Regions from separate parts of the Rhodobium gokarnense genome, predicted to be linked through region 4. Evidence: riboswitches for the same ligand, from Rfam matches in the RefSeq annotation. Region 4 holds a riboswitch; each other region holds the start of a gene.
What was found. A riboswitch is a leader RNA that binds a small molecule or an ion and turns the genes downstream of it on or off. The one in region 4 is predicted to bind cobalamin.
Positions count from the first base shown of each region.

Region 1 (2,193 bases), on a different contig from region 4:
ACATCGCAACCACCATCGGCCCGCAAAAGCGCCTCGTGGCGATCGACGCGTCTGAGGAGATCAGCGGCACTCGCGTCACCGGCTACGAGATGCACATGGGCACAACGGAAGGCCCCGGCCTCGTCCGCCCCTGGCTAAGGCTCGATGGCCGCCCCGAAGGCGCCGTCTCGCCCGACGGTCGCATCATGGGCGGCTACCTGCACGGCCTCTTTTCCGCAGACGCGTTCAGGAGCCACTGGATTTCGGAAATGGGCGGCGCGGCATCGAGGCACCAGTACGAAGAGGCCGTGGAAGCCGCCCTCGACGCCTTTGCCGGCGAATTGGAACAGGACCTCGACCTCGACGCGCTTTTGGGGCTCGCGCGGTAACGAGGACGCCATACTGGCGAAAGCAGATGAGGTGCGCCGGCATCGCGAGGGACCGAAGGCGACGCGTGGATCCAGAACGGCATTTGCGAACTGGATCGCTTGATCGCTGCACCCTCCGCCGTCATCCCGGGCGGAGCGAAGCGGAGACCCGGGATCCATTGCCCCTATCCGCACGGTTGCCCGCATCGGCTTTGGCGCGGCCTGCCCTCGGACCACTGCCCGTTCCAACCAACAACCGACATACCGTGTCGAGAGGGACAATGGGCCCCGGATCAAGTCCGGGGTGACGACGGAGGGTTTGGCGGGCACAGGAGCATCAGCCACCGGCGCTCGGCATGTTGGAAGCGCGGCCCTGGATTGCCGCGCTCGCTTCGCTCGTTCGCAATGACGATGGACGGAGACCATCACCCTGCGGCGCCAGCACCGGCGCAGAAAAACGTCCGTCTATTCCTCGTCCTCGTCCTCCGGCGCCCCCGGCGGTCTTGGCCGCTTCGTCGGCGGATCGGTCTGCTCCTCGCCTTTCCAGACCACCGGGTATTCGAGCCATTTCTGGATGAAATTCCATGATTGCAGATAGCCGTCATGGGGCAGCTTGCAGGCCGAGCAGTCCTTGCGCGTCAGGCCGTTCTTGTCGGTGTAAACCTCGTACGGCCCCGGGCACTCATAGGCGATCAGCGGGCAATAGCAGAACAGGCAGTTGAACTCCCGCGTCACCCCCTGATGGCAGGGCAGGAACGGGCAGGCCTCGTTGGTGAACCCCTTGAAGGCCTCGTTCTTGGTCATGTCCTTGGGCTGCATGGTCCTGCCTCGTCCACGCCGGGCCTTGCGGGCTCGGCTGTCTGAAATGCGGGTGGAGGGGAACGGTGCAACGGGCCGAAAAACGGCCGCGCGTCCCGCCGGGCCCACCGCCCGTGGTCGAAAAGCGTGCTGGCAGGTCTCCTGGCTCCGCGGGTCGTCACCTTGTTGCCCGGCCTTCCCGGTCTTGACCGGTGGCCTTTGCGGGCTTGGCTCGCCGCGTACAGTTGCGGGGGCAGCGCCGGAACGGCTTCCCTTTTCACCCCCGGTTCAAGGGGGCACCAACACATCGATGATACCTAAAGTGTTTGCCGGCAGCGTCAAGCTCTCCGAACGGCCTACTTGATCCTCAGCGCCTGGCCGCAGACGACCAGAGTCACCTCGCCGGCGACGCCCGCCACCTTCTGGTTCAGAATCCCCTGCGCGTCGCGAAAGGCGCGGCCGAGCGCGTTTTCCGGCACGATCGACATGCCGACCTCGTTGGTGACAAGGACGACCGGGCTCTGCTGGCGCTGAAGTGCCTCAAGGAGCGCGTCGACCTCGCCCTCCCACGGCTTTTCGGCCAGCATGAAATTGGCGAGCCACACCGTCAGGCAGTCGACCAGCCGTGCGCCCGCTCCGTCCGTCTCGTCGAGCGCCTTTGCCAGCGCCAGCGGCTCCTCGACCGTTTCCCAGTCGTTCCCGCGCCGATCGATATGGGCCGCGACCCGCTCGCGCATCTCGTCGTCATAGGGCTCGCATGTGGCGATATAGACCGGCCGGCCGGCAAAGCCCTTGGCCCGCTCCTCGGCAAAGACGCTCTTTCCCGAGCGTGCGCCACCCGTCACCAGAATAATCTCGCCCATGTCGCCAACTCCCGCTGCACCTCGATACCGGCGATCCATAGCCGCCGGCGCCGCGGCGTTCAATCGCCCCCGCCGATACCGCCCCGGCAATTGCAGGCGCCGCCGAAGCGTCCTAGGAAAGGCCGGCACGAACACGAAGGCCTGCAACATGGACGACCAGCCAGGAAACCCGACCGAGGAAAAGC
Region 1 is NZ_JAOQNS010000001.1:301,476-303,668, reverse strand. It holds gene M2319_RS01425 (cobyric acid synthase) at 1-368, shown strand, start outside; gene M2319_RS01420 (cysteine-rich small domain-containing protein) at 813-1,166, opposite strand; cobalamin riboswitch at 1,281-1,464, opposite strand; gene cobU (bifunctional adenosylcobinamide kinase/adenosylcobinamide-phosphate guanylyltransferase) at 1,502-2,008, opposite strand; gene cobS (adenosylcobinamide-GDP ribazoletransferase) at 2,157-2,193, shown strand, end outside.
Region 1: it holds a riboswitch for cobalamin, as region 4 does, so the genes downstream of both, M2319_RS01420 (cysteine-rich small domain-containing protein) here and M2319_RS08210 (hypothetical protein) in region 4, are expected to answer to the same signal.

Region 2 (2,193 bases), on a different contig from region 4:
CCGTCAGCCCGCCGAAGCCGAAGAAAACCGCCTGCAGCAATAGCCCTATGAAAAGGGCGGGAAAGGCGGCCCAGCCGAGCACCAGCCCGGCAAGGCCGTTCATGATCAGGTGGACGCTGGACGGCCCGATCGGCACGTGGATGAGGGAGGCGACGAAGAAGGTGGCCGACAGCACGCCGGCGGCCGGGATCTTCTCCATCGTCAGCGACCTCAGCCCCAGCGCGATGCCGCCTGCGGCAACGACCGCGCCGCCTGCGACGACCGGGAGCGTCAGGGCGCCGTCGACGATATGCATGGACCTTTCCTCCTCTTGTTGCCGTTCGGGCCGCCGGGCCACTACTGGATGTCGTAGGCGCGGACCCAGATCACGGCGTCCTGGGAGAGCTCCTTGCCCTCGTGCTCCTTGGCCGGACCGGACCCGAGCGCGGCAAAGCCCCAGAAGCCGGCCTTTGGAATGCCGAAGGTGAATTCGCCGTCGGCATCGGTGACGGCGACAAGGGCACCGCCCGGCATCGGCGAGGCGGTCGGATCCTTCGGCGTGTTGGCGTCCATGTCCGGTTCGGCGGCCATGAACTCCACCTCGATCTCGGCGCCGGCAACGGGCTTGCCGTCCGCCAGCAGCTTACCGGAAAAGGTCGAGCCGGCGATCACGTTGGTCGGCTTGTTGAGCGGCACGATTTCGGTGGCGAGCCCGATCGGCTCGTGCCAGCCGGTCGGCATGCCGCCCTTGTTGACGTAGCTCTTGGTGATCTGCTGGATGAAGATGTCCTCGCTGCCCTCGTAATAGGGCGCGGGCTCCACCACGAAGACGTAGTCGCCGTTGCGGCGGACCGGCACGGTGGCCTCGAAGGCCGCGGCCGCGTTGCCCGAGCCGGTGAAGGTGATCGGGTTGAGGGCGTCCATCAGGTCGGTCTTCTTGCCCTTGTGGACGACGTAGAAGGCCTCAGGCTTTGCCATATCCATGACATGGCCGTTCTCGAATGGGTGCCAGAAGATCAGCTTGAAGGGCAGGTCTCCGGCCTCCTCGACGTTCACTTCGGGCGTGTAGACGAGCTGGAAATGGGCCGCGGCGGGCGCGGCAGCAAAGGTGGCGGCGGCAAGGCCGGCCACGGCGGTCAGAAGTTTTTTCATGTCGAGTCTCCCGTATGGTCTTGGCGACCGGCTCAATTGCCGGTTTCACAGGAGACGCGCGGGAGAAGAGGCGACGGCGGGAGAGGGGACCTCACCCGGCCGACTGCACTCGACGCTCACCCCGGCGTCCGGTCAGTCAAATCGCCGGGGAACCCCGGCGGCGGGCGATGGCAGGTCTCCTGGCTCGCGGGTCGTCGCGCTACCCCGCCTTCCCGGCCTTTTGGGGCCAGTGGCGGTTTGGGGCAGCGCTCGCCGCATACAGTTGCGGGGGCAGCCACGGACTTGACTCGGCCGAAAGGCAAAAGCCGTACCGTGTTCCCTTTTCATCCCCGAAAAGCGATTCCGGGGAACCATCGCGGCCACTATCGAAGGCGCGTTCCGGCTTGTCAATCGGACATCGCACCCGGTATGCGAAAGGCCGACGGCAAGGTGCGCCGCAGGGAGGCGGCGACGGGGGCGGCGCTGTGGGGCGCGACAATCTGTTGCCTTGCCGTCGCCGCTTCGTGCCCCACGTCCGGGATTTGGTGGTTGTAATATGTCATAAATGCCCGCGCCGCCCATTCCAGCACGCCAACAAGGGGACCCAGTCATGTCCATCGAAATGCCCTCACTCACCGGCCTTCCGACCGTTGCCGAACCGACCTCCGCCATGGAGGTGATCGAACTCGGCTTCGGCGAGATCGACGGCCAGTCGATCCTCGACATCGGCTGCGGCAAGGGCGCGCTCGCCGCCGCGCTGATCGAGCGCGGCGCGACGATCACCGGGCTCGACCCGAACGAGATCGCCCTTGAGGAGGCGAAAAAGGCGGCTCCCGAGGCCGACTTCCATCTCCTTTCCGGTGCCGAACTGCCCTATGAGGACGGCGCGTTCGACGGCGCGATCTTCCTCAACAGCCTGCACCACATTCCGCAAGCGGAGATGGCGACGGCGCTTGTCGAGGCCGCGCGCGTCTGCGGGCCCGGCACGACCGTGGTCGTCGTCGAGCCGGTGGCCAGCGGCTCCTATTTCTCCGCCGTCCGGCTGATCGACGACGAGACGGAGGTGCGGGCAAAGGCGCAGCA
Region 2 is NZ_JAOQNS010000021.1:14,166-16,358, forward strand. It holds gene cbiM (cobalt transporter CbiM) at 1-295, opposite strand, end outside; gene M2319_RS22840 (DUF4198 domain-containing protein) at 337-1,131, opposite strand; cobalamin riboswitch at 1,284-1,501, opposite strand; gene M2319_RS22845 (class I SAM-dependent methyltransferase) at 1,721-2,193, shown strand, end outside.
Region 2: it holds a riboswitch for cobalamin, as region 4 does, so the genes downstream of both, M2319_RS22840 (DUF4198 domain-containing protein) here and M2319_RS08210 (hypothetical protein) in region 4, are expected to answer to the same signal.

Region 3 (2,193 bases), on a different contig from region 4:
TTGACGATGAAGCCCTCGATCATCGCCGCATCATCCGCATCGAGCACCGTCTTGGTGCCGACGAGGCTGGCGATGACGCCGCCGCGGTCGATGTCGCCGACGAGGACGACGGGCACGTCGGCGGCGCGGGCAAAGCCCATATTGGCGATGTCGTTGGCCCTCAGATTCGTCTCTGCGGCGCTGCCGGCGCCTTCCACGACGACGATGTCGGCCTCGGCCCTGAGCCGTTCGAAGCTTTCCAGCACGGCCGGCATCAGGCCCTTTTTGATCTCCTGGAACTCGCGCGCCTTGGCGCTTCCCGTCACCTTGCCCTGGACGACGACCTGGGCGCCGACCTCGCTCTGGGGCTTCAAGAGCACCGGGTTCATGTGGACAGTGGGGGGAACGCCGCAGGCCGTTGCCTGAAGCGCCTGGGCGCGGCCGATCTCGCCGCCATCGGCGGTCACCATGGCGTTGTTCGACATGTTCTGCGGCTTGAAGGGGCGCACGGTCAGGCCGCGCCGGGTGAGCGCGCGCGCGATGCCCGCCGTCAGCAGGGACTTGCCGACATTGGAGCCCGTTCCCTGGAACATGACGGCCCGTCCGCCGGCGCTTTTGCGCCCGCTTGCCGTCCCGTTCCCGTCGATGATGCGATTGACACCCATTTCGGCCCGTAATAATCAGAATCCGACGGTTCTTCCATCGGGAAGATAATAGGGAATGCGGTGAGGGCTTTGCCCGATGCCGCAGCTGCCCCCGCAACTGTAGGCGGAATGCCGCTTGTCGGTGCGCCACTGGGTCACTTGAACGAACCCGGGAAGGCGACAAGCGGCGGAACGATCCGCGAGCCAGGAGACCTGCCGTCGACAGAAAGATTGCGCGGTCGAACGGGGTGCGTCGGCCAGGGCAAACGCCGCGAGGGATTCTTCGTCCAGCGGCGCGTTTCGCTCACCATCAGGCGATTCGGAAATGCAAGGCACCCGGTAACAGCGCGCGTTTCTTAGCGCGCCGGACAAGGACTGCGCGGTGCCGGACGACGATCAGCCTCTTCTCCACGTCTGCGTGACCTGCAAGAACGCCAAGCTTCCCGCGCCCGGCGAGGACGACCCGGCGCATGGCCGCGTCCTCTTTGAGCGGATCGCAGCAAAGCTTGAGGCCGATGGGGAGGCGCCGATCGCGGTGGAGCCCATCGTCTGCATGGCCAATTGCGAGCAGGGCTGCTCTGTCGCCATCTCCGCACCCGGCAAATGGTCCTATCTCCTCGGCCACCTGACGCCCGACCACGCCGACGATCTCATCACCTATGGCGCCGCCTTTCGCGCATCGAAGAAGGGCACCGTCTTCCGGTCCAAGCGACCGGCCTCCCTCTACGACGCCATCGTTGCCCGCTTTCCCGGCATGCTTGCCAAGGACGAGGAACCCCAGACATGAAGACCATCGCCGAGCGCATTCCCGTCACCGTGATCACCGGCTTCCTCGGCGCCGGCAAGACGACGCTGCTGCGCCATGTCCTTGAGAATGCCGGCGGACGGCGCTTTGCCGTCCTCGTCAACGAGTTCGGCTCGGTCGGCGTCGACGGCGGGCTCCTGCAGGGCTGCGGTCTCGCCTCGTGCCGGGACGAGGACATCGTGGAACTGGCCAATGGCTGCATCTGCTGCACGGTCGCCGACGACTTCCTGCCGACCATGCAGGCGCTGCTGGACCGGGACGAAAAGCCGGATCACGTGCTGATCGAGACCTCGGGCGTCGCCCTGCCGAAGCCGCTGATCAAGGCATTCGACTGGCCGGATATCCGCGCCCGCATGACAGTGGACGGAGTGATCGCCGTCGTCGATGCCCCTGCCGTTGCCGACGGGCGCTTCGCCGACGATCCGGACGCGGTGGAGGCGCAGCGGCAGGCCGACGAGATGCTCGACCACGACAATCCGCTGAACGAGGTCTATGAGGACCAGCTCATGGCCGCCGACATTATCCTCCTCAACAAGGCGGACCTGTTGGAGCCGTCCGAGATCGAGCGGCTGACGGCGCAGATCGCGGGGGAAGTTCCACGAGCCGTCAAGATCGTGCCGACGGTGAGCGGCCAGCTCGACGTCGACGCCGTGCTCGGCCTTGCGGCTGCCGCGGAAGACGACCTCGACGCGCGGCCGTCGCACCACGATGCCGTCGACGGCGAGCACGAGCACGACGACTTCGAGAGTTTCATTGTCGAGCTGC
Region 3 is NZ_JAOQNS010000001.1:364,531-366,723, forward strand. It holds gene M2319_RS01710 (cobyric acid synthase) at 1-572, opposite strand, end outside; cobalamin riboswitch at 654-858, shown strand; gene M2319_RS01715 (DUF1636 domain-containing protein) at 1,006-1,410, shown strand; gene cobW (cobalamin biosynthesis protein CobW) at 1,407-2,193, shown strand, end outside.
Region 3: it holds a riboswitch for cobalamin, as region 4 does, so the genes downstream of both, M2319_RS01715 (DUF1636 domain-containing protein) here and M2319_RS08210 (hypothetical protein) in region 4, are expected to answer to the same signal.

Region 4 (2,193 bases):
AGCGCATCGAGGAGATCCCGGCGCGGCCGCTTGGGCGCCTCGCCTTTTGGGGGCTCGGCCTTCGGCGGTTCGGGCTTCGGGTCCTCGGCCTCGACCGGTTCCGGCTCAGCAGGTCCGCCCCTGTGAAAGGCGGGAGCTTCGGCCGTCGGCGCCTCAGCGGCCGGCGGGCCACCCGCAGGCGCCGGCCCGGGCACGGGCGCATCCGCTGCCTTGGCCGCGTCCGGACCCGTCGCACCCGGAGCCTTTTCCTCCGGCTTGCCATCGCTCGTTGCCATCGACCAACCCCCTGCGGCGGTGCGCCTGTCGCGCTCCTTCATCTCAAGGGCCCAATCTATCGGACGCAGGCGCGACGGCAATCGGCCCTTTCGCCTCAGCCGCAAGGAGCACTTGAAACCGCCTCAGTTGACCGGAACGGTCTCCGAGACGACCCGCGCCGATGCCGGCTCGCCGACCGTCTCTGCTTCCGCGATGAGGTCGCCGAGATCGGCGCTCCGGGCGATATCGCCGAAGACGTAGGAGCGGACGGCCGAGACGGAAAAGCCGAGCCGGCAGGACCGCCCGCACTCTTCCACGATGGCGCAGCCGTCAAAGGCGAAGTCGGTTCCAGCGCCGCTGCCCGCCCCGCCGAAGGCGCGCGCGGCATCGAGCTGGGCGATCAGGCTGAGGCCCGGCCGGCACACCGTTCCGGTATGCGGACAGATCGTGTTGAGGGTGATGACCCGGCGCAGCCGCATCGCGGCGGCAAGGTCGGCGCCGTCGAGGCGGCGGAAGGGCTGGGTCCTGGCGTTGCTCGGGTCCATGGCATCGATCCGTGTCGGCCCGCTTGGGGCACGGCGAAACGGTCGAGGACCCGGCGAAGGCGGGAAGCATCCATGATCGTATCTCCTCCGGAACACCCCGTCCGGGTTGGGGTTGCGGTCATGACGGCAGGTCTCCTGGCTCGCGGGTCGACGCTTCGTCCGGCCTTCCCGGCCTTGAAAAGGCCAGTGGCATGATCGGACGGGCTCGCCGCTCACAGTTGCGGGGGCAGCCCCGGCTTCGGCCCTCGATTTAAGGAGGGTCTTCCGGGTTCCCTTGGATCCCGTGCCGTGATTCCGGCGCGGGACGACCGTCGCTGAAAACGCTAGCGACGACGGCGGATAATGGCAACCGGCAGAAATACGGGGCGCGGCGAAATGCCTATTCGATGTATACGGTGACCCGGTCGGCCTCGCCGTTGCGGTCGACGACGGCGATGGTGACGAAGCCCGGCCCGTCGGGCAGCCAGCGCGCCTCGCGGGCAAAGGGCGTCCTCTCGATCGGCCGGCCGTTGGCGAACCAGATGAAGGGCGGCGCGCCGTCGCGGACCTTCAGCGCCAGCGGCACGCTGCGCCCCGCGTCGAGCCCGAGGTCGACCGTCGTGCCGTTATGCGGAAAGGCGATGCTCGGCCCCCGCGCCCGCTCCGAAATGCCGGTCTCCGGATGCCGCCAGCGCCGCAGCGGCGGCGGCAGTTGCGCGGTCGAGGCCACCAGCGTTCCGGCGGGCGCGCGCGGCAGCGGCACCTTCTCGCCGAGCCGGGCGAACGCATCGACGAGGATCGGCGCGGCCGAGGAAATACCGGTGAGGCCGAGGACGGGCGCGGCGTCCGGCCGGCCGGTCCACACCCCCACCACATGGGCGCCGTCGAAGCCGACGGCCCAGGCGTCGCGATAGCCGTAGGAGGTGCCGGTCTTGAAGGCGATGTCGCCGGCCGGCGCATTCGGCGGCGGCGGCGTACCGGAAAGGACGTCGGCGACCTGCCAGGCCGCCCGGGCCTCAAGAACCCGCTCCTGCCTCGGCTTTGCCGGCGGATCGTCCCGGCTGGCAAAGAGAGTCACCGCCGTGCCTGTCTCGGCAATGGCGGCATAGACCTCCGTGAGGTCGAAAAGGGTGATGCCGACGCCGCCGAGCCCGACGGCAAGGTTCGGCGCGGCAAGGTCGGGAAGCTGCGGATGCGCGCCGGCCCGCCCGAGCCGGGCGACGAGCTTGGCCGGCCCGACGGCATCCAGCAGCGCCACGGCCGGCACGTTGAGCGACAGTTGCAGCGCCTCGCGCATCGTCACCGTGCCGCGATAGCCGCCGTCGAAATTGGTCGGCGCATAGCCGGCAAAATCCGTCGGCCGGTCGTCGATGAGGCTCTCCGGATGGCCGATGCCGCCCTCAAAAGCGAGCCC
Region 4 is NZ_JAOQNS010000004.1:117,237-119,429, reverse strand. It holds gene M2319_RS08215 (ArnT family glycosyltransferase) at 1-275, opposite strand, end outside; gene M2319_RS08210 (hypothetical protein) at 399-800, opposite strand; cobalamin riboswitch at 909-1,128, opposite strand; gene pbpC (penicillin-binding protein 1C) at 1,180-2,193, opposite strand, start outside.